3 regions of the Kitasatospora sp. NPDC001540 genome follow, and region 2 is predicted to be linked to each of the others. Evidence: riboswitches for the same ligand, from Rfam matches in the RefSeq annotation. Region 2 holds a riboswitch; each other region holds the start of a gene.

Region 1 (5,896 bases), on a different contig from region 2:
CGCCCCGGAGCCGCTCCACATCCCCCAGCTTCACACCCAGAAGATGCCCACCAACAGGCAAGATCGCTCAACGTAACGAAGTACTACTAGTCGGCGGGGCCCTGCACGACCGCCCGCGGACGGGTCTCGTGCCTCCGCACCTCCGCCCGTGACCCCGGCCGCCGCGGTGAGGGCGGCGACGGACCGGACCGCGGTGGTCAGGCCGTGGGCGTCGGCGAGGACACCCGTGACCAGTGCCCCGACCGCGAACCCCCGTCGTGCCACAGCCGGTGGACGCCGACGGCCCGGTCCCGCGCAGCCAGGTGGGCGGCGTCCCCGATGACGGCGAGCAGGGTCGGGTGGACCAGTGCGGGGCCTGCGCCGAGCAGGGCCCGGGCCGTCTCCCGCACCGGGAAGGTGGCGGCGACCGCGACCAGGCCGAGGGCGGCCGCCTGGAGCAGCATGCCGGTGGTGATCAGGTGCTTGCGGCCGAGGCGGTCCGACCACCAGCCGGTGAGCAGTTGCCCCGCACCCCATGCCCCGGACCGCCGGGCGGAGCGCGGCGAGGATGCCGATGCGCCCAGGCCAGGGCGTCGTTCAGGTTGTTGACCACGCCCGCCCAACCGGCGGCGGACAGCGCCCGGCCGCCGAGGCTGGTGGTGCGGACTGGTCGGGCGGTGCTCAGCCGGGGCTGCTCGCCCGCGGGCCAGGGCGTTCCCATGTCTCTTGGACGGGTTCGATCCATGGGCGGGGTCACGCTCCCACCACCGCCCCGGGAGCGGGATCGGGCTGCCCGGAGGCCGCGTCGGCCCCGGTCGGCAGGCTCCCGGGCAGGCGGCGGATCGCGGGGATGGCCAGCAGGGCGAGCGAGGCCGGGACGGCGAGGACGGTCATCCCGAACAGCGTCGGACGCACGCCGAGACCGTCGGAGAGCGGACCGGCCAGCACCAGCCCGAGCGGCATCAGGGCGACGGAGATCAGGTGGTCGTAGGAGCTGACCCGGGAGAGCACCCGCTCCGGTATGTGCACCTGGAGCGAGGTCTCCCACAGCACGAAGCACAGGGACACCCCCACCCCCGTGACCGCCTCCAGCACGGCGATCGCCCAGACCGGCGCGCCGGACCCGATGATCAGCGCCTGGCAGGAGGCGACCGCCAGCGCCACGGCCGCGACCGCCATCGGGCGGGCCGGTTTCAGGCGGTAGGCGCACACGTCTCCCACGATCGAGCCGAGGCCGAACGCGATGACCACCACGGTCCACGCACCGGCCCCGCCCCATTCGCGCTCCGCCAGCACCGGCCCGAGCACGAACACCGAGGGCAGCACCACCACGTGGTAGACCGCCAGCGCCAGCATCCCCGCCCAGACCCACGTCCGGCTGCGCACCTGCTGCCAGCCGACCCGGAGCTCGGCCAGGAACCCGAGCCGCGCACCTCGCTCCGCCCCGCCACCGGCGCCGTCCACCACGTCGGCCGCCGGGCCACTGACCGCCGGGCCGCCGACCGCGCCCAGCCGAGCCAACACGGCCGCACTGACCGCGAAACTCGCGGCGTCCATCGCCAGTGCCCCGCCCGGGCCGACCGCGGCGATCAGCAGGCCGGCCAGCGCGGGCCCGACCACCAGGCTGCTCGACTGCACGAACCCGCGCAGTGCGTTCGCCTCGCGCAGTCGGTCGGCGGGGACGAGCAGGGGCAGCAGCCCGGTGGAGGCGGGCAGGAAGAAGGCGTCGGCGACACCGAACAGCGCCATCAGCAACGCCAGCACCCCGACCCGGGCGGTACCGGTGAACAGCAGCACCGCGACGGCCGCCTGCACGGCGCACCGCACCAGGTCGGAGGCCAGCATGATCCGCTGTCTCGGCAGTCTGTCCGCCCAGACTCCCCCGGCCAGCGTGAACACCAGCAGCGGGAGCAGCCCGGCGGCCGTGACCAGCCCGACGTCGGCCGCCGAGCCCCCGATCGACAGCACCGCGAAGGGCAGCGCCACGAACGACACCCGGTCGCCCAGGACCGACAGCGCCTGGCCGACGAACAGCCGGGCGAACTGGCGCTCGACACGGAGCACTTCAGGAATCACGACACCCACGGGACCTCCTCGACGAACCCGGCGACTCGGCTGACGCAGCGAGCAGGGCGATCGTAGGAAGGCCCCCGGCCCCCTGTCGCGTGATTTATCCGCAACGCCACCAATGCCCCTTTTCCGTCGAACTCCCGTCAGCAGAAGGGGACTTGACTCCGACCTCCCACCTCACGGCCGAACCCGGGCGCGGGCCTTCCCTCTTGCCCTCCCTCCCAATCCCACCGATCGGCCAGACTTCTCCAGCCGATCCGCCGACCCCTCCCTCCGTCTGACGGACGTCCACCTCCGCCCGAAGCGCCGTCAACAGGTCGCCCACGCACCAGGCGGCAACCGGCGTGACGAGGACGTGATCCTGGCGCGACGCGCTTGTGATTGCCACGTTCGAGTGAATAGGCTCCTCCCAGCCCGCACCGCCGGGCCCCGCGCGCGAATACGCCGAACCCCGTCCGCCGCGCTGTCGGGTCGACCACCACCACCCTTGGACGGGGGCGGGGGAACCACGATTGTTGCCGTTCCCCACGGCTAGGGGTGAAGCCGTCCGCGCCGGGTGACCGGGGCGTGGCGGCCGGGCCTCCTCCCGGTCCGAACCCGACAGCTCACCTCGCAGGCGTGCGGAGAGGATCCTGCATGCTCTTCACGGGTTCGGGACGTCACCGCCGGCAGGGCCCGGCGGAGAAGGCCGCCGAGCGCGCGATCGCGGCGGCCGGCGTGGCCGGCGTCGGCATCGCCCTGCCGCTGCTCGCCGCGACCGGCGCACACGCCGCTCCCAGCGCGGTCTGGGACCGGGTCGCCGACTGCGAGAGCGGAGGGAACTGGGCCTCCAACCCGGGCAACGGCCTCTACGGCGGCCTGCAGATCAACGCCCAGCGCTGGACCGACTACGGCGGCACCCAGTACGCCCCGCTGCCGAACGGGGCCACCCGCAGCCAGCAGATCGCCGTGGCCGAGCGCATCCTGGCCACCGAGGGCCCCTCGCCCTGGTCCGCCTGCGCGGACGACGCGGGCCTGAACACCGCCACCGCACCGGGCGTCGTCGACGACAACGACTCCGCGGACGAGACGGGTTCGCTGCGCGGCGCCCGCGGCGTCGCAGCGGTCAACGCCGCCCCGGACGGCAGCACCGTCCCGGCCGGGAACGCCGCACCGGTCTTCTCCGGCCTGCCCGGCTACGACCCGGTCTCCCACGTGTACTGGTACGAGAAGAACGGTGCCTGGTTCTGGACCAGCCACCAGAGCCTGTACGAGCGCTACATGCAGCTGGCCCACCCCCACCCCCAGCCGCAGCCGAGCACCCCCGCCCCGGACGCCCAGGCCACGCCGACCCTCCCGCCGACCGCCCCCGGCGTCCCGCTGCTGCCCGCCGACCCGAGCGCCACGCCCAGCCCGAGCACCCCCGCCGACGGCGGCAACGCCAATGGCAGCGGCGACGGCACCTCGAACGGGAACAACGGGAACGGCAACGGAGACGGGAGCAACCCCGGAAACGGGAACGGGAACGGAAGCGGTCTGATCCCCACCCTCCCGGTCATCCCCTCCCCCAGTCCGTCGGCCGACCCCGGCACCGGCACCGGCACCACCCCCGAGGCCACCCCCAGCGGCACCACGGCGCCCCCCACCGCGGGCGCGTCCACCGCTCCGGCGACCTCGGCGGCCTCGGCAGCCCCCGCGACCCCGACCCCGGCCGCCCCAGCAGCCCCGGCACCGGCCGCAACCGCCGCCCCGTCCGCGCAGGCGTACACCGTCAACCCCGGTGACACGCTGGCCGCGATCGCCCGCGAGCACGCCGTGGGCGGCGGCTGGTCCGAGCTCTACAAGTCGAACCAGCAGGTGGTCGGCGAGAACCCGGACCTGATCCGCCCCGGTCAGGTGCTGGACCTGGGCTGACCCCCGCTCCGCCGGTGCGCGCCCGGCTGAGCCGCCGTCACTTCGGGACGGCGGCCAGCCCGGTGCAGCCGCGCAGGCCGTCGCGGCGCTGCTGGGCGGCCTTCGCGGCGCTGCCGGTCTGCGGGACGGGCACGCCGCGGCCGTCGATGTGGGCGGGGGTGAAGTCCTCGCCGGTGACGCGGCCGTCCGCGGTGACGGTGAGCGTGGTGACGCCGGTCTCGTCGGAGGCGGTGTAGTTCGAGGTGCCGTACCAGAGGAAGTTGCCGAAGCCGTACGACACGTAGGTCTTCCCGAGCATGCCCGCGCCGAGCATGGTGTGGGCGTGGGTGCCGACCACGGCGGTCGCTCCGGCGTCGGCGAGCTCCTTGGCGAGGCCGGTCTGCGCGCGGGTCGGGCAGGCCACGCCCTCGTCGCCCCAGTGCAGGTAGACCAGGACCACGGGCGCCTGCGCCTTCGCCGCGGCGACGGCGCGCAGCAGCGCGTTCTCGTCGAGGGCGGAGGCGATGCCGGGCTTGTGGGCGCCGGCCCGCCACTTCTGGTTGGTGATCTCGTTGACCTGGCTGGCCGCCAGGACGGCGACCTTCACGCCGCGCACGGTGGTGACGTACGGGGCGTACGCCTCCTCGGCGTCCTTGCCGATGCCGATCACCGGTATCGGGGAGGCGGCCTTGGCGGCGAGGGTGTCGGCAAGGCCGTCGGGGCCGAAGTCGACGGCGTGGTTGTTGGCCTGGGAGACCACGTCGACGCCCGCGTCCTTGAGCGCGTCGAGCGCCTTGGGCGTCGTGCGGAAGGTGTAGGTCTTGGGCTCGGCCTTGCCCCGGCCGGTGATCGCGGTCTCCAGGTTGAGCACCGCGAGGTCGGCGGCGGACAGCGTGCCGGAGATCGGGCCGAGGGCGGTGTCGGCCTTGGCGGCGCCGAGCCGGGAGGCGGTGCGCCCCTCGAAGTGGACGTCTCCGGCGAACGCCACCGTGATGCTGCCGCCCGTACCGGTGCCCGCCGGAGCGCCGCCCTCCGACGCCCCGGGGGCCGGTCCGGTGGGCGCGGCGGTCGCGGCGCCCGTGGGTTCGGGTGTGCCGGAGGCCGGGGCGGCGGTGGCCGCGCCGCTGGCGGCCCGGTCCGCGGAGGGCTCCGGTCCGCCGCATCCGGCGACGGTGCTGAGCAGCAGGACGGTGGCGGCGGCAGCGGCTGTGCCGGCCGTGGCGCGGTGCATGAACGGACCCCCCGGTGGTTCGGTGACGACGCACTTTATCCGCGTCGTTCGAACACCGGAAGCCCACACCGACACCGAATGATCACGATCCGGGAACCGGACCGGACGGCTCCGCCCCCGCGGCACCCCGGGGGCGCCCGCTCAGGCCACCACTCCGGCGGCGCGCAGCAGCCAGCGGTTGGTCCGGCCGACCAGCCCGGCCCGGTCGAGCACGGAGACGACCTTCTGCGCCATCTCGACCTTGGTGGCCCGCCAGCGCGGGTTGGCGCGGGCCGCGGCCTTGCCGACCTTGGGGTCGATGCCGACGGCGGCGTAGAGCCGGGGGTGGATCAGCGCGGTGGTGGCGTAGTAGACGATCAGTCCGATGAACAGCTGCTCGTACCGGCGACGTACCGGGCCGAGGCGCTTGCGGACGAGCTCCTCGCGGGCGTAACTGATGTGCCGGGCCTCCTCGATGACGTGGATCCGGGAGACCTGGCGGGTGAGCGGCTGGAGGGTCTCGTCGTTCATCACCTCGCGCTGGAAGGCGTCCAGGATCTCCTCGACGTACATGGTGCCGCCGAAGGTCTGGCTGTGGGTGGAGATCGCCTTGAACAGCCGGCCGAGGTTGTGGGCGACGAACCCGGCGCCGTACGCGGGGACGCCCATCTTGGCGATCATGCGGGCGAACATGATCGAGTGCCGGCACTCGTCGGCGATCTCGGTGAGCGCGTACTGGACGTGGTTGCTGGTCGGGTCCCGGTC
Region 2 (5,896 bases):
GACGACCACCCGGCGGCCGAGTTCGCTGAGCTGCCGGTAGGCGTCGGGGTTGACCACGATCCGGTCGGCGGGGGTGTGCACGGGGGCGCCGCCGACCGCCAGGGTGACCGCGGCTATGCCCTGGTAGGCGTCCGCGGAGACGTCCATCCGGCGGGCGAACTGCTGCTCGGTGAGCGGCAGTTCGAGCACCAGTCGGGCCCCCGACGGGCCCCAGACCGCCTCCACCGCGGGCATCGCGCGGTCGGCGAGTTCGGCCAGCGCGGTCAGCTCCGCGCCGTCGCCGAGACCGAGCACCAGGCCGTGCCTGCCCTCCACCGCCTGGACGGTGCCCAGGTCCCAGGGCGCGGCCGCTCCGGTCGGTGTCTCCCGGGCCACCCGCCACCCGGCCGGCTCGCGCACCAGCTCGACCTGCCGCTCCAGCAGCGCCGGGTAGTCGTCCACGCCGCTCAGCCGGTAGCCGAGCTCGGCGCCGACGGTGAACCGCTCCGCGTCGGCGGGCGGCTCGACGAAGCCGGTCAGCCGCAGCGCGTACGCGGTGAGGCGCAGCCCGGCGGTGCGGGTCAGCAGGTCGCGGTCGGCCTCCTCGGAGCCCGCCGCGGCGACGGCCAGCAGCCCGGCGGTGTCCCGCGCGGCGACGGCCCGGCCGCGCCGGTCCAGCAACTGCTCGACGGTCTCCCGCAGCCCGGGGAGCGCCGGGCCGCCGCCGGGCGCGGGCGCGGCGGCGGGGGCCGGCCGGGCGGGCGCGGCCCGGGGCGGCGACAGCTGGGCGGCCCCGGCGGCGGCCAGCAGCAGGGCGGCGCGCCGGGACAGCGGGGCACCGGCCCGCGGCGGCGGCCCGGCGGCCGGCGGCAGGTCGGTGACCAGGGGTTCGTCGACGAGGCTCAGACCCGCACCACCGTGTTGACCGGCATCGCGCTGACGCTCTCGTACCGGACCCGGGCGCCGGGGTAGGGCGCGTGCACGACGACGCCCCCGCCGGCGTACATGCCGACGTGGTGCCTGTCGCTGTAGAAGATCACCAGGTCTCCGGGCCGGGCGTCGGCGAGGCTCACCCGCCGGCCGGCCGAAGCCTGCGCCTGCGAGGTCCGCGGCAGGGTCACTCCGGCCTGCCGCCACGACCAGTACATCAGACCGGAGCAGTCGAAGGTGCCGGGGCCGGTGGATCCGTAGACGTAGGGGGAGCCGATCTTGGAGATGGCGGCGGCCAGCGCGACGGCGGCGCGGTCGGAGGAGGGCGGCTGGTTGCCCAGGTCGATCCGGTCAGCGCCGCGGGCGGCGCGCTGCCTGGCCTCCCGGGCGTCGTCGGCGGCCATCCTGGCCCGCTCGGCGGGGGCGAGGCCGTTCAGCAGCCGCTGGGCCCCGGCCAGCCGCTCGCGGACGTCCTCCTTGGCGGCGGCCAACTCCTGTCGGACCTGTTCCAGCTCGGCGAGCTTGGCCCCGGCCTCGTGCCGCCGCTCGTCGAGCCGCCGCTGCCGCTCGGCGAGCTCGCGCAGGCTGTCGGCCTGCCGGGCGGTGGCCTGTTCGAGCGAGCGGGCGCCGGTCAGGTACCCGGCCGGGTCCTGGTCGAACATCAGGCGGACGGTGGGGTCCAGGCCCTGGCTGCGGTACTGGGCGGCGGCGACGGCGGCCAGGTCGCCGCGCATCCGGTTGATCTCCTCCTGCCCGGCGGCGACCTGGTCCTGCAGGGAGCCGGCCTCGGCCAGCAGCCGCCTCTGCTGCTCCTGGGCGGCGTTGTACTTCTCCGAGGCCCGCTCGGCCTCCTCGTAGAGCTGGTCGACCTGCTGCTTGACCTCGCTGCGGTTCGGCGGGTCGGCCGGGGCGAGCGGGGCGGCGGCGGCCCCGCCCACGGTCAGTCCGAGCGCGCTGGTGGCCGCGGCGGTGAGCGCCAGGGCCCGGGCGAGGCGCTGGACGCCGGGCAGTGGGGTGCGGCGGTGCACGGACACGTGCGACGGCTCCGTTCTGCGGCCGGCCTCCGCCGCCGTCCGCGGTCGGACGGCCGTCCTCGCGGGGGCCCGGGGGCAGAGGTTAGCGAGTCAGAACGATCCAGTCCAAACCCCGACAGCACCGAATATTTGACCGCGAATCGGACAATCAGACGAGAGCGGCCCGGCACCCCGTGCGGGGTACCGGGCCGCGGGCTCGGACGGGCCGTCAGATCCGGACGATCCGGTTGATCGGCATGGCCGTCGCCGACTCGTAGCGGACCTGCGCGCCGGTGTGCGGGGCGTGGATGATCTGCCCGTTGCCGACGTACATGCCGACGTGGTGCTGGTCGCCGTAGTAGATGATCAGGTCGCCCGGCCGGGCGTTGGCGATGTTGGTGCCCAGGCTGGTGCCCGCCCCGGCCTGCGCCTGCGAGGTGCGCGGGATGGAGACCCCGGCCTGCTTGTAGGCCCACTGCATCAGGCCGGAGCAGTCGAAGGTGCTGGGCCCGGCCGCGCCGTACGCGTACCAGCTGCCCAGCTTGGAGACCGCCGCGCCGACCGCGTTGCCCGAGAAGCTGGAGGACGCCGGGGCGTTCAGCTCCACCCGGACGGTGTCGCGGGAGGCCCGCTGCGCGGCGTCGGCCTGCGCCTTGGCGTCCGCGGCGGCCTTGGCCTCGGCGGCGGCGAGCTGCTCGCGCTCCTGCTGGGTCAGCGTGTTGAGCAGGTCCTGCGCCTTGGCCAGCTTCGCCTTGACCTCCTCCTTGTCCGCCTGCAGGGACTTGGTGGTGGCGTCCAGCTCGGCGAGCTTGGCCTCCGCCTCCTTGCGCTGGGCGTCGAGCTTGGCCTGCTCGTTCTTGAAGGTCTTCAGCAGGTCGGCCTGGGTGGAGCCGACCGCGTTCATGGTGCCGGCCTGGCCGAGGAAGGCGTCCGGGCTGCTGGAGAGCATCAGCTGCATGGTCTGCGGCATGTTGCCGGTGCGGTACTGCTCGGCGGCGATGCCCGCCAGGCCCTCCTGGGCGGTGGTCACCTGCTCCTGCTGCCGGGCGAGCTGGTCCTGCAGTTGGCCGACCTGCTTCTGCAGCTCCTGCTGCTTCTCGACGGAGGCGTTGAGCGCCTCCGTCTTGACCTCGGCCTCTTCGTTGAGCTGGTCGACCTGCTGCTTGACCTGGTCCTTGGTCGGCGCGGGGTCGGCGTGCGCCCCGCCCTGGGCGGACAGCGCCACGGCAGCGGCGGCGGTGGCAGTGAGAATCGAGACCCGGGCACGGCCGACGGGCTTGGGACGGCGATGGGACGCCACGAAGGCGGACTCCTTCTTCCTCACACCGCCTACCGGGTGAGCTGACGGGTTCGGGCCGGAAGAAAGGCCCTACGGCGCCTCACCGACCGCGCACGGCGGTCGACCTGGCGCCGATTCACCCCGGGGGAACGTGGTTCCCCGGCTCCGTTCGACAGCACCCCCGCGGGGGTATCCCGTCAGCAGACCCGGTGTTGACGGTCTGCCCGCTGCGTCACGGACTCGGCGGCGACCTCCGCCGCCGCCCCCCTTGGGCGATCGACTCTGCGGTGGTCGAGGCAAGACCCTAGTAACCGATCCGTGATCCGTTCAAATCCTTGTCGGAAAAAAATCTGATTCTGAATCAAATACCCCGGCAAATCTGACCGAACGTGATCAATCCATTACACGGAGCGTAGTAATTCTCACCATGTGGTCGAGAAACACCACGCCCGGACGTGTCGCAGATCACAGGGAGATCTCGACCCGGCCGGGCGTGTCACGAGGCGTCAGTTGTCGCCCTGCGGGGCGTTTGTCCGGTTCGCCGGGCGGTCAGACCCGGCGGATGGTGGAGATCGGCAGGGTGTCGACCTTCATCGTCTTCACCACGTCACCGGTGCGCGGCGCGTGCACCACCAGGCCGTTGCCGATGTACATGCCCACGTGGTGCCGGTCGCTGTAGTAGACGACCAGGTCGCCCGGCTGCGCGTTGTGCCAGTCGGTGCCCACGTTCACGCCGTAGCTGCCCTGCGACTGCGAGGTGCGCGGCAGCGAGACGCCCGCCTGCTTGTACGCCCACACCATCAGGCCCGAGCAGTCGAAGGTGCTGGCCCCGGTGGCGCCCCAGACGTACGGCGAGCCCTGCTTGCCGAGCGCGGCCGCCACGGCGGTCGCCGCGTAGCCGCTGGCCTGCGGCAGGGTGCTCGGGTCGACCCGGGAGGCGCTGCGCGAGGCGCTGCCGCCGCTGCCCTGCAGGATCGCGGCCCGGTCGGCGGCGCTCAGCTTGGCCAGCAGCTTCTGCGCCTCGGCGAGCTTGCTGTTCACGTCGTTCTTGGCGTCGTTGAGCGCCTGGGTCTGGCTGTCCAGCTCGCTGAGGACCTGGGCGGCCTCCTGCTTCTGCTGGTCCAGGCGGCGCTGCTGGTCCTTGAGCGACTTCAGCGTCTCGGCCTGGGTGCTGGCGGCCTGGTCGAAGGAGGACGCCTTGGTGAGGTACTGGTCCGGGTCGGAGGAGAGCATCAGCTGCATCGACGGGTCGACGCCGCCCTGCCGGTACTGGTCGGCGGCCACCACCGAGAGCCCGGAGGCCAGTTCGGTCAACTGCTCCTGGCCGCGGGCCACCTGGTCCTGCAGGTCGGCGGCCTGCTTGCGCAGCTGGTCGGCCCGCTCCTTGGCGCCGTTGTACTTCTCGGCCGCCTGCTCCTGCTCCTCCAGCAGCTTGTCGACCTGCGCCTTGACCTCGTCCTTGTTCGGCTGGGCCGGGGCGGCGTGCGCGCTGGCCTGGGCCGTCAGGGCGACCGCGGTCGCGGCGGCGGCGGTGAACACGGAGATCCGCGCACGGCTCGGCTGCTTGGGACGGCGGTGGGAGGCCAAGGGGGTGCTCCTTCTTCCTGCTGGACTCACCCCAACGAGTGACAGTCCGGAATATAGGTTTGACGCCAGACCCTAGTGAAGTCCCCACCCCCGCGTCCACTCCCGAGGGGCTTCCGGCCCGCCCCGCACGACCCCCTTCACCGGACCGTCACACTCCGGCCGCCGGGCGGCCCCCTGACCTCGCCCCAGCCACCCGCTCAGCTGCGCGCCAGCCGGTTGAGCAGCAGCACCGAGGCCACCGGCCGGGCACCCGCCTTGCGCACCCCGTCCGCGACCTCCCGGTCCGCGGAGACCACCACCACCGGCCGCCCCTGCGGCTCGGCCCGCACCAGGCGGCGGATCAGCTCGTCCGCGGTCTCCCCGGTGCGGCTGAACCGCACCCGCACGCCGCGCGGCGGGGCCATGATCACCGGCACGTCCAGGTCCTGGCCGTCGAACACGCAGGTCACCTCGGCCTGGGTGCGCTGGGCCAGCATCGCCAGGCCGCCCAGCAGCCTCATCCGCTGCTGCTCCAGCGGCAGTTGGGGGTAGCCGGTCTTGGTGACGTTGTAGCCGTCCACCACCAGGTGCACCTGCGGGAGGGCCAGCAGCTGGTCCAGCAGCGCCGGGTCGTCCTCGGCCAGGCCGCGCCGGGCCACGTCGTGCGGCGAGGCCGAACCGGGCTCCACCGCCTCCACCAGGTCGGCCGGGCGCAGCGCCGTCACCGGCAGCGCCAGCTCCCGCTGCAGGCCCTGGGCCGACTGCAGCACGGTGTCCAGCAGCAGGCGCAGCCGCATGTCCTCCACGCTGCGGCCCTCGCGGGCGGTGCGCCGCCCGCTCTCCACCGCGGCCTCCAGTTCGGCGACCCGGTGCCGCAGCCGCCGGGCCTCGCTCTCGGCGGCGCTGCGCTCGGCGGCCGCGGTGGCCCGGGCCGCCTCCAGCTCCCCGAGCAGACGGCGGCTCTCGGCCTGCGCCCGCCGGGTGTCCGCCTCCAGCGAGCGGACCTTCTTGCGCAGCGACTCCGCCTCCTTGCGGACGCCCTCGGCCTCGGCCCGGTGCCGCTCCAGCTCGCCGCGGGCCGCGGCCCGGGCCTCCGCCAACTCCTCCTGGAGCCTCTCGGCGAGCCGGG
Region 3 (5,896 bases), on a different contig from region 2:
CGGCCGCGGCGTCGGTCGAGGGCTTCGCGCCGGGCGAGGGCTGCGGGGAGACCGAGACGAACGGGGTCTCGCCGGGCAGCGCGTAGTGCAGCCGCTCCCGGGCCTGGGCCTTGACGTACTCCGGGTCCTGCCAGCGGGCCTTCTCCCGGCGCAGCTCGTCGACCTGCTGGCGGGCGTGCTCGGCCTTGGCCCGCTGGGCGGCGATCTCGCCGCGCTGGGCGATGTACTGCCGGGCCGGGTAGGCGAGTATCGCCACCAGCGAGCACAGCACGAGCACCAGCACGGTGGCCCGGCTGGTGAAGCGCGGTCGCGCCGCCAACCCGGGAATCCTCCACTTGGCCATCTGCTCGCCCCTCCTGCGCATGCCGGTGCCCCGGCCCCACCCTACGCGGTGGGAGCCGGGGCACCGGTCACATCAAGGGGTTGTTCAGCCCTTGCTGTGCTTACTTGTCCGCAGAGCGCTGTGCTCGTCAGTTCGCAGAGCGAAACCGCGGGAACGCCGAACGGCCCGCGTACTCGGCGGCGTCGTCGAGGATCTCCTCGATGCGCAGCAGCTGGTTGTACTTGGCGACGCGCTCGGAGCGGGCCGGGGCGCCGGTCTTGATCTGGCCGCAGTTGGTGGCGACGGCGAGGTCGGCGATGGTGACGTCCTCGGTCTCGCCGGAGCGGTGCGACATCATGCAGCGGTAGCCGTTGCGCTGGGCCAGCTCGACGGCGTCCAGGGTCTCGGTGAGCGAGCCGATCTGGTTGACCTTCACCAGCAGCGCGTTGGCGGTGCCGGTCTCGATGCCCTTGCGCAGGCGCTCCGGGTTGGTGACGAACAGGTCGTCGCCGACCAGCTGGACCTTGTCGCCGATCGCGTCGGTGATGGCCTTCCAGCCGTCCCAGTCCGACTCGTCCAGCGGGTCCTCGATGGAGACCAGCGGGTAGTCGGCGACCAGCTCGGCGTAGTACGCGATCAGGTCGGCGGAGGAGAGCGCCTTGCCCTCGAACTGGTAGGCGCCGTCCTCGAAGAACTCGGAGGCGGCGACGTCCAGGGCCAGGGCGACGTCCTTGCCCGGGGTGTAGCCGGCCTTCTTGATCGCCTCGGTGATGAGGTCGAGGGCCTCGCGGTTGGAGTCCAGGTTCGGGGCGAAGCCGCCCTCGTCGCCCAGGCCGGTGGAGAGCCCGCGCTCCTTCAGCACGCCCTTGAGGGTGTGGTAGACCTCGACGCCCCAGCGGACGGCCTCGGAGAAGGACTCCGCGCCGATCGGGGCGATCATGAACTCCTGGATGTCGACGTTGGAGTCCGCGTGCGAGCCGCCGTTGAGGATGTTCATCATCGGGACGGGCAGCACGTGGGCGTTCGGGCCGCCCAGGTAGCGGAACAGCGGCAGGTCGCTGGCCTCGGAGGCGGCGTGCGCCACGGCGAGGGAGACGCCCAGGATGGCGTTGGCGCCGAGCGAGGACTTGTCCGGGGTGGCGTCCAGGTCGAGCATGGCCTGGTCGATGAGGCGCTGCTCGGTGGCGTCGTAGCCGACCAGCTCGGGGCCGATCTGCTCGATCACGGCGAGGACGGCCTTCTCGACGCCCTTGCCGAAGTAGCGGTTCTTGTCGCCGTCACGGAGCTCCAGGGCCTCGAAGGCACCGGTGGAGGCACCCGACGGGACAGCCGCGCGACCGGTGCTGCCGTCGTCGAGACCGACCTCGACCTCGACCGTGGGGTTGCCGCGGGAGTCGAGGATCTCACGGGCTACGACGACATCAATGGACGGCACGAGGCATCTCCTAGCGGAAGCGGATGTGTGGTCGTTACGACCAGAGCCTAGCCGCACACCGCGCCGCGGCCACGCTCGGCCGGGCCCCGTCTCACGGTGTGGCCGGGCTACTCATCGGTAGTTCACCTGATTGACGGCCGGTCCGCCGCCCCCGGCAGCGCGAACTGCCCGGTGCGCACCGGGAGCGGACGGAACGTCAGGGGACGCGGCCCTCGTCAGGGCGGCGGCGGGGCCTCGTCAGGCCGCCCGCCCCTCGCGTCCCGGATGCCGGGACCGGTTCCGGACCGGCTCGGGACCCGGGCTCGGACCGGGCCCGGACCGGCTCAGAGGGCGAGCACCTGGCCGGGCACGATCAGGTCGGGGTCGGCACCGATCAGCTCGTGGTTGGCCTGGTAGATCCGCTCCCAGCCGCCGGACACGTTCTGCGCGGCGGCGATGCCGGAGAGCGTGTCGCCGTCCTGGACGGTGTAACCGCCGGCGGCCGTGTTCTGCGGGGCGGCCTGGGGCTCGGCGGCCTGCGGCTCGGCGGGAGTGGCGGGGGCAGCGGGCTTCGCGGGCTTCTTCGACTGCGAGCCCTTCGGCTGCCGGGGGGCGGTCGGGCGCTCCTGGGAGCGCGAGGCGGCGTCCTCGGAGGTGTCGGCAGGCGCGCCGCCCTTGACGAGCCCGGCCCGCTTGGAGCAGACCGGCCAGGCGCCGGGGCCCTGGGAGGCGAGCACCCGCTCGGCCACCGCGATCTGCTGGGCGCGGCTGGCCTGGTCGGCGCGGGCCGCGTACTGGCCGCCGCCGAAGGCGCGCCAGGTGGAGGAGGTGAACTGCAGGCCGCCGTAGAAACCGTTCCCGGTGTTGATGCTCCAGTCGCCGCCGCTCTCGCACTGGGCCACGCGGTCCCAGGTGTCGACGGGTGCGGCTACCGCTCCGGTGGCGGCGAGCAGTGGCAGGGCCAGGCCGACCGAGGCCACGCCGGCGGCGGCGATGACCTTCTCGGCCTTGGTACTACGGCGGTGGCGGGCGGTGTTGGCGAACAGCACGGGACGTCCTCTCCGCACGCCTGCGAGGTGAGCTGTCGGGTTCGGACCGGGAGGTTGGCCCGGCCGCCGGTCGCTCCGGACGCGGTTGCGCCCGCCGCTCGGCGGCCTCACCCCAAGCCGTTGGGACTACGGCGTTCACACTGGTTCCCCCGCTCCTGTCCGGTACCTGGTAGGTGGCCCGAGGACGCGGCGGACAGGACTCGGCGTGCCGCGATCGGGGCCCGCAGCTGCGGGCATGTCGGAGAGTAGGCAAAGCTGACGAGCAATCACAAGCTCATATCACCATGATCACGCCGAAATTACGGATCCTCGAATCTCGTACACGAACGATCCAGGTATGTCCGGATTCGTTCCGAACCGGCGTGCGACGCGCGCCCCCGCCCCGGCGCGTCGTCGGCCCGGTCGGACGGCGTGTCGCGGGTGCCGAAACGGCGTCAGCGGGGCGTGAAGGAGACCGGGAGGTCGCGCAGACCGCGCATGATCAGTCCGCCCCGCCAGCGCAGGTCCGCCGGATCGGCGGCCAACCGGACGTCCGGAAGCCTGGTCAGTAGGCTGCCGATCGCGCGCTGCCCCTCAAGCCGGGCCAGCGGGGCGCCGATGCAGTAGTGGATGCCGTGACCGAAACCCAGGTGCGGGTTGTCCGAGCGGGCCAGGTCGAGGGTGTTCTCGGCGGAGAACCGGGCCGGGTCGCGGTCCGCCGCGGCCAGCACCACCAGCACCGGGTCGCCGACCGGGATGTCCACCCCGCCGATGGCCAGCGGCGCGGTGGCGAACCGCCAGGTGGCCAGCTCCACCGGGCCGTCGTAGCGCAGGAGTTCCTCGACGCCGGTCTCCAGCAGGCCCGACTCGCCGCGGTCCAGCGACTGCTGGAGCAGGGTGCGCTGGTCCGGGTTGCGCAGCAGCGCGTACATGCCGTTGCCGATGAGGTTGATGGTGGTCTCGAAGCCGGCGAAGAGCAGGATGAAGGCCATCGCCGCGGCCTCGTTCTCGGTCAGGTGCTCGCCGTGGTCACCGGCCCGGATCAGGCCGGAGATCAGGTCGTCGCCCAGGTCGGCCCGCTTGCGGTGGATCAGGTCGGCCAGGTAGCCGCGGATCTGCTTGACCGCGCGGCCGACCCCTCCCCTCTTACCGCCGGTGTGGCGGATCATCATGCCCGCCCAGTCGCGCAGGTCGTCCTGGTCCTCGGCGGGGACGCCGAGCAGGTCGCAGATCGCGTAGATGGGGAGCGGGAAGGCGAACTCGTGGATCAGGTCGGCCTCGCCGCGGGCCGCGAAGGAGTCGATCAGCCGGTCGGTGAGCTGCTGCACCCGCGGCTCGAACTCGGCCACCCGGCGCGGGGTGAACGCCTTGGAGACCAGGCGGCGCAGCCGGGTGTGGTCGGGCGGGTCGATGTTCAGCAGGTGGGTCATCAGGTCGGCCTGCCGCTCCCCCGGGATGCCGACCCGGCCGCTGCGGTGGGCCTGCTCGCTGTGGTGCGCCGGGTTCTTCGACAGCCGGGCGTCCGCCAGCGCCTGCCGCGCGTCCGCGTAGCGGGTGACCAGCCAGGCGTCCACCCCGCTCGGCAGGGTGGTGCGGTGCACCGGCGCGTGCTCGCGCAGCCAGGCGTACGCCGGGTAGGGGTCGGCCGCGAACTCCCAGGTGAAGAGTTGCGGATGGGGGGCGTGGGGCTGATCTGGCATGTCTTGACCGTATCGGGAAGCACCACCGCGTGAGTCTGGTCACCTGGTGGGTAATCCCTGTTGCGGAGCGTCGGGGCGCGCCTACGATCCTCCGATAACCACAGTGGGCGACGTGCGGGTCGGCCACGGGTTCGCCCTCGGAAAGGGGAGCAGACCATGCGAGTAGCCGGTGCAGTGGTGGTCATCGCGGTGCTCGACGGAGGTTCGGGGGCCGACCTGGCCCGCCGCTTCTCCGCCGCCGGTGCCGCCGGTCTGCTCATCGCCGACCTGCGCCCCGGCATCGCCGAGGACCTCGCGGCCGAACTCGACCGCCCCGGCTGCCCGGTGGTCGGCGTCTCCGGCGACATCCACCACCCGGCCGACATCGCCGCGCTGGTCGACACCGCCGTCAAGCACCTCGGCCCGATCGACCTGTTCGCGGTCGCGGGCCCGGACGGCGAGCGGATCGTCCAGCTCGCCGACCTGCCCGGTCACCTGAACCCGCTGGCCGAGGTCCTCGCCCTGGTCGGCGAGGCCATCGGCGAGGTCGTCCCGGCCCAGCGCCGCCCGGTCGCGGACGTCCCGCTGGCGGGCTGAACCCGCGTCCCCCTACTCCTCCGGCAGCCCCTCCGCGGCCCGGACCGCCGCGCGGTAGCGGCGGGCCGCCGCCCGCAGCGCCGCGTCCACGTCCACCCCCCGGTCGTGGGCGCGCTGGGCGACCGCCAGCAGCAGTCGCCCCGCCGACTCCGCGGTCAGCTCGGCGGGCAGCTCGTACGGCGCGTCCGGCACGCCGGTGAAGTGCGCGCGGCGCACCCGCGAGACCAGCTTCGCCGCGTACGCCAGCGCGGGCAGCCCGGCGGGCACGCCGTCCAGCACCGACTCGCGCTGCTTCTCCGCCGCCTTCAACTGCTCCCAGTTGGCCTCGGTCTCGGCCGAGCCGGTCACGCTCACGTCGCCGAACACGTGCGGGTGGCGGTACATCAGCTTCTCGACGATGTCGCCCGCCACGTCGTCGATCGAGAACGGGTCCTCGGCGTCCTCCTCGGCGATCCGCGAGTGGAAGAACACCTGCAGCAGCACGTCGCCGAGCTCCTCGCGCAGGGTCTCCCGGTCGCCCTCCTCGATCGCCTCGACCAGCTCGAAGGCCTCCTCCACCAGGTACTTCACCAGGCTCTGGTGGGTCTGCTCGGCGTCCCACGGGCAGCCGCCCGGCGAGCGCAGCCGGTCCATCACCGAGACCAGGTCGAGCAGCCGGGCCCCCGGCAGGTCGTACGAACCCGGCAGCAGTTCGATCTCCGGGTGCTCGCCCGCCTCCTCGACCGCGATCCGGGCCAGCGCGTCGGTCAGGCCCGGGTCGCCGTCCGGGCTCTCCAGCCAGACCGCGGGGGCCCGGGCGAGCAACTGCCGGGCCAGCGCCGGGGCGGACGGCCGCTCCACCACCTCCGGCTCCACG

Evidence for each region. Region 2 has a riboswitch for cyclic di-AMP ahead of ACFY00_RS01470 (NlpC/P60 family protein). Riboswitches for the same ligand answer to the same signal wherever they lie in the genome.
Region 1: another riboswitch for cyclic di-AMP. It lies ahead of ACFY00_RS27450 (transglycosylase family protein); the one in region 2 lies ahead of ACFY00_RS01470 (NlpC/P60 family protein).
Region 3: another riboswitch for cyclic di-AMP. It lies ahead of ACFY00_RS20720 (transglycosylase family protein); the one in region 2 lies ahead of ACFY00_RS01470 (NlpC/P60 family protein).

The regions. Positions count from the first base shown of each region.
Region 1 is NZ_JBIAVO010000028.1:6-5,901, forward strand. Features, by position in the region: gene ACFY00_RS27440 (MFS transporter) at 198-602, opposite strand; gene ACFY00_RS27445 (MFS transporter) at 733-2,064, opposite strand; cyclic di-AMP (ydaO/yuaA leader) riboswitch at 2,519-2,682, shown strand; gene ACFY00_RS27450 (transglycosylase family protein) at 2,686-3,942, shown strand; gene ACFY00_RS27455 (CapA family protein) at 3,980-5,152, opposite strand; gene ACFY00_RS27460 (diiron oxygenase) at 5,294-5,896, opposite strand, start outside.
Region 2 is NZ_JBIAVO010000001.1:321,665-327,560, reverse strand. Features, by position in the region: gene ACFY00_RS01480 (hypothetical protein) at 1-660, opposite strand, end outside; gene ACFY00_RS01475 (NlpC/P60 family protein) at 882-1,943, opposite strand; gene ACFY00_RS01470 (NlpC/P60 family protein) at 2,152-3,222, opposite strand; cyclic di-AMP (ydaO/yuaA leader) riboswitch at 3,233-3,386, opposite strand; gene ACFY00_RS01465 (NlpC/P60 family protein) at 3,751-4,788, opposite strand; gene ACFY00_RS01460 (NYN domain-containing protein) at 4,986-5,896, opposite strand, start outside.
Region 3 is NZ_JBIAVO010000017.1:34,385-40,280, reverse strand. Features, by position in the region: gene ACFY00_RS20730 (septum formation initiator family protein) at 1-343, opposite strand, end outside; gene eno (phosphopyruvate hydratase) at 471-1,757, opposite strand; gene ACFY00_RS20720 (transglycosylase family protein) at 2,081-2,785, opposite strand; cyclic di-AMP (ydaO/yuaA leader) riboswitch at 2,789-2,987, opposite strand; gene ACFY00_RS20715 (cytochrome P450) at 3,220-4,464, opposite strand; gene ACFY00_RS20710 (SDR family NAD(P)-dependent oxidoreductase) at 4,621-5,040, shown strand; gene ACFY00_RS20705 (MazG family protein) at 5,053-5,896, opposite strand, start outside.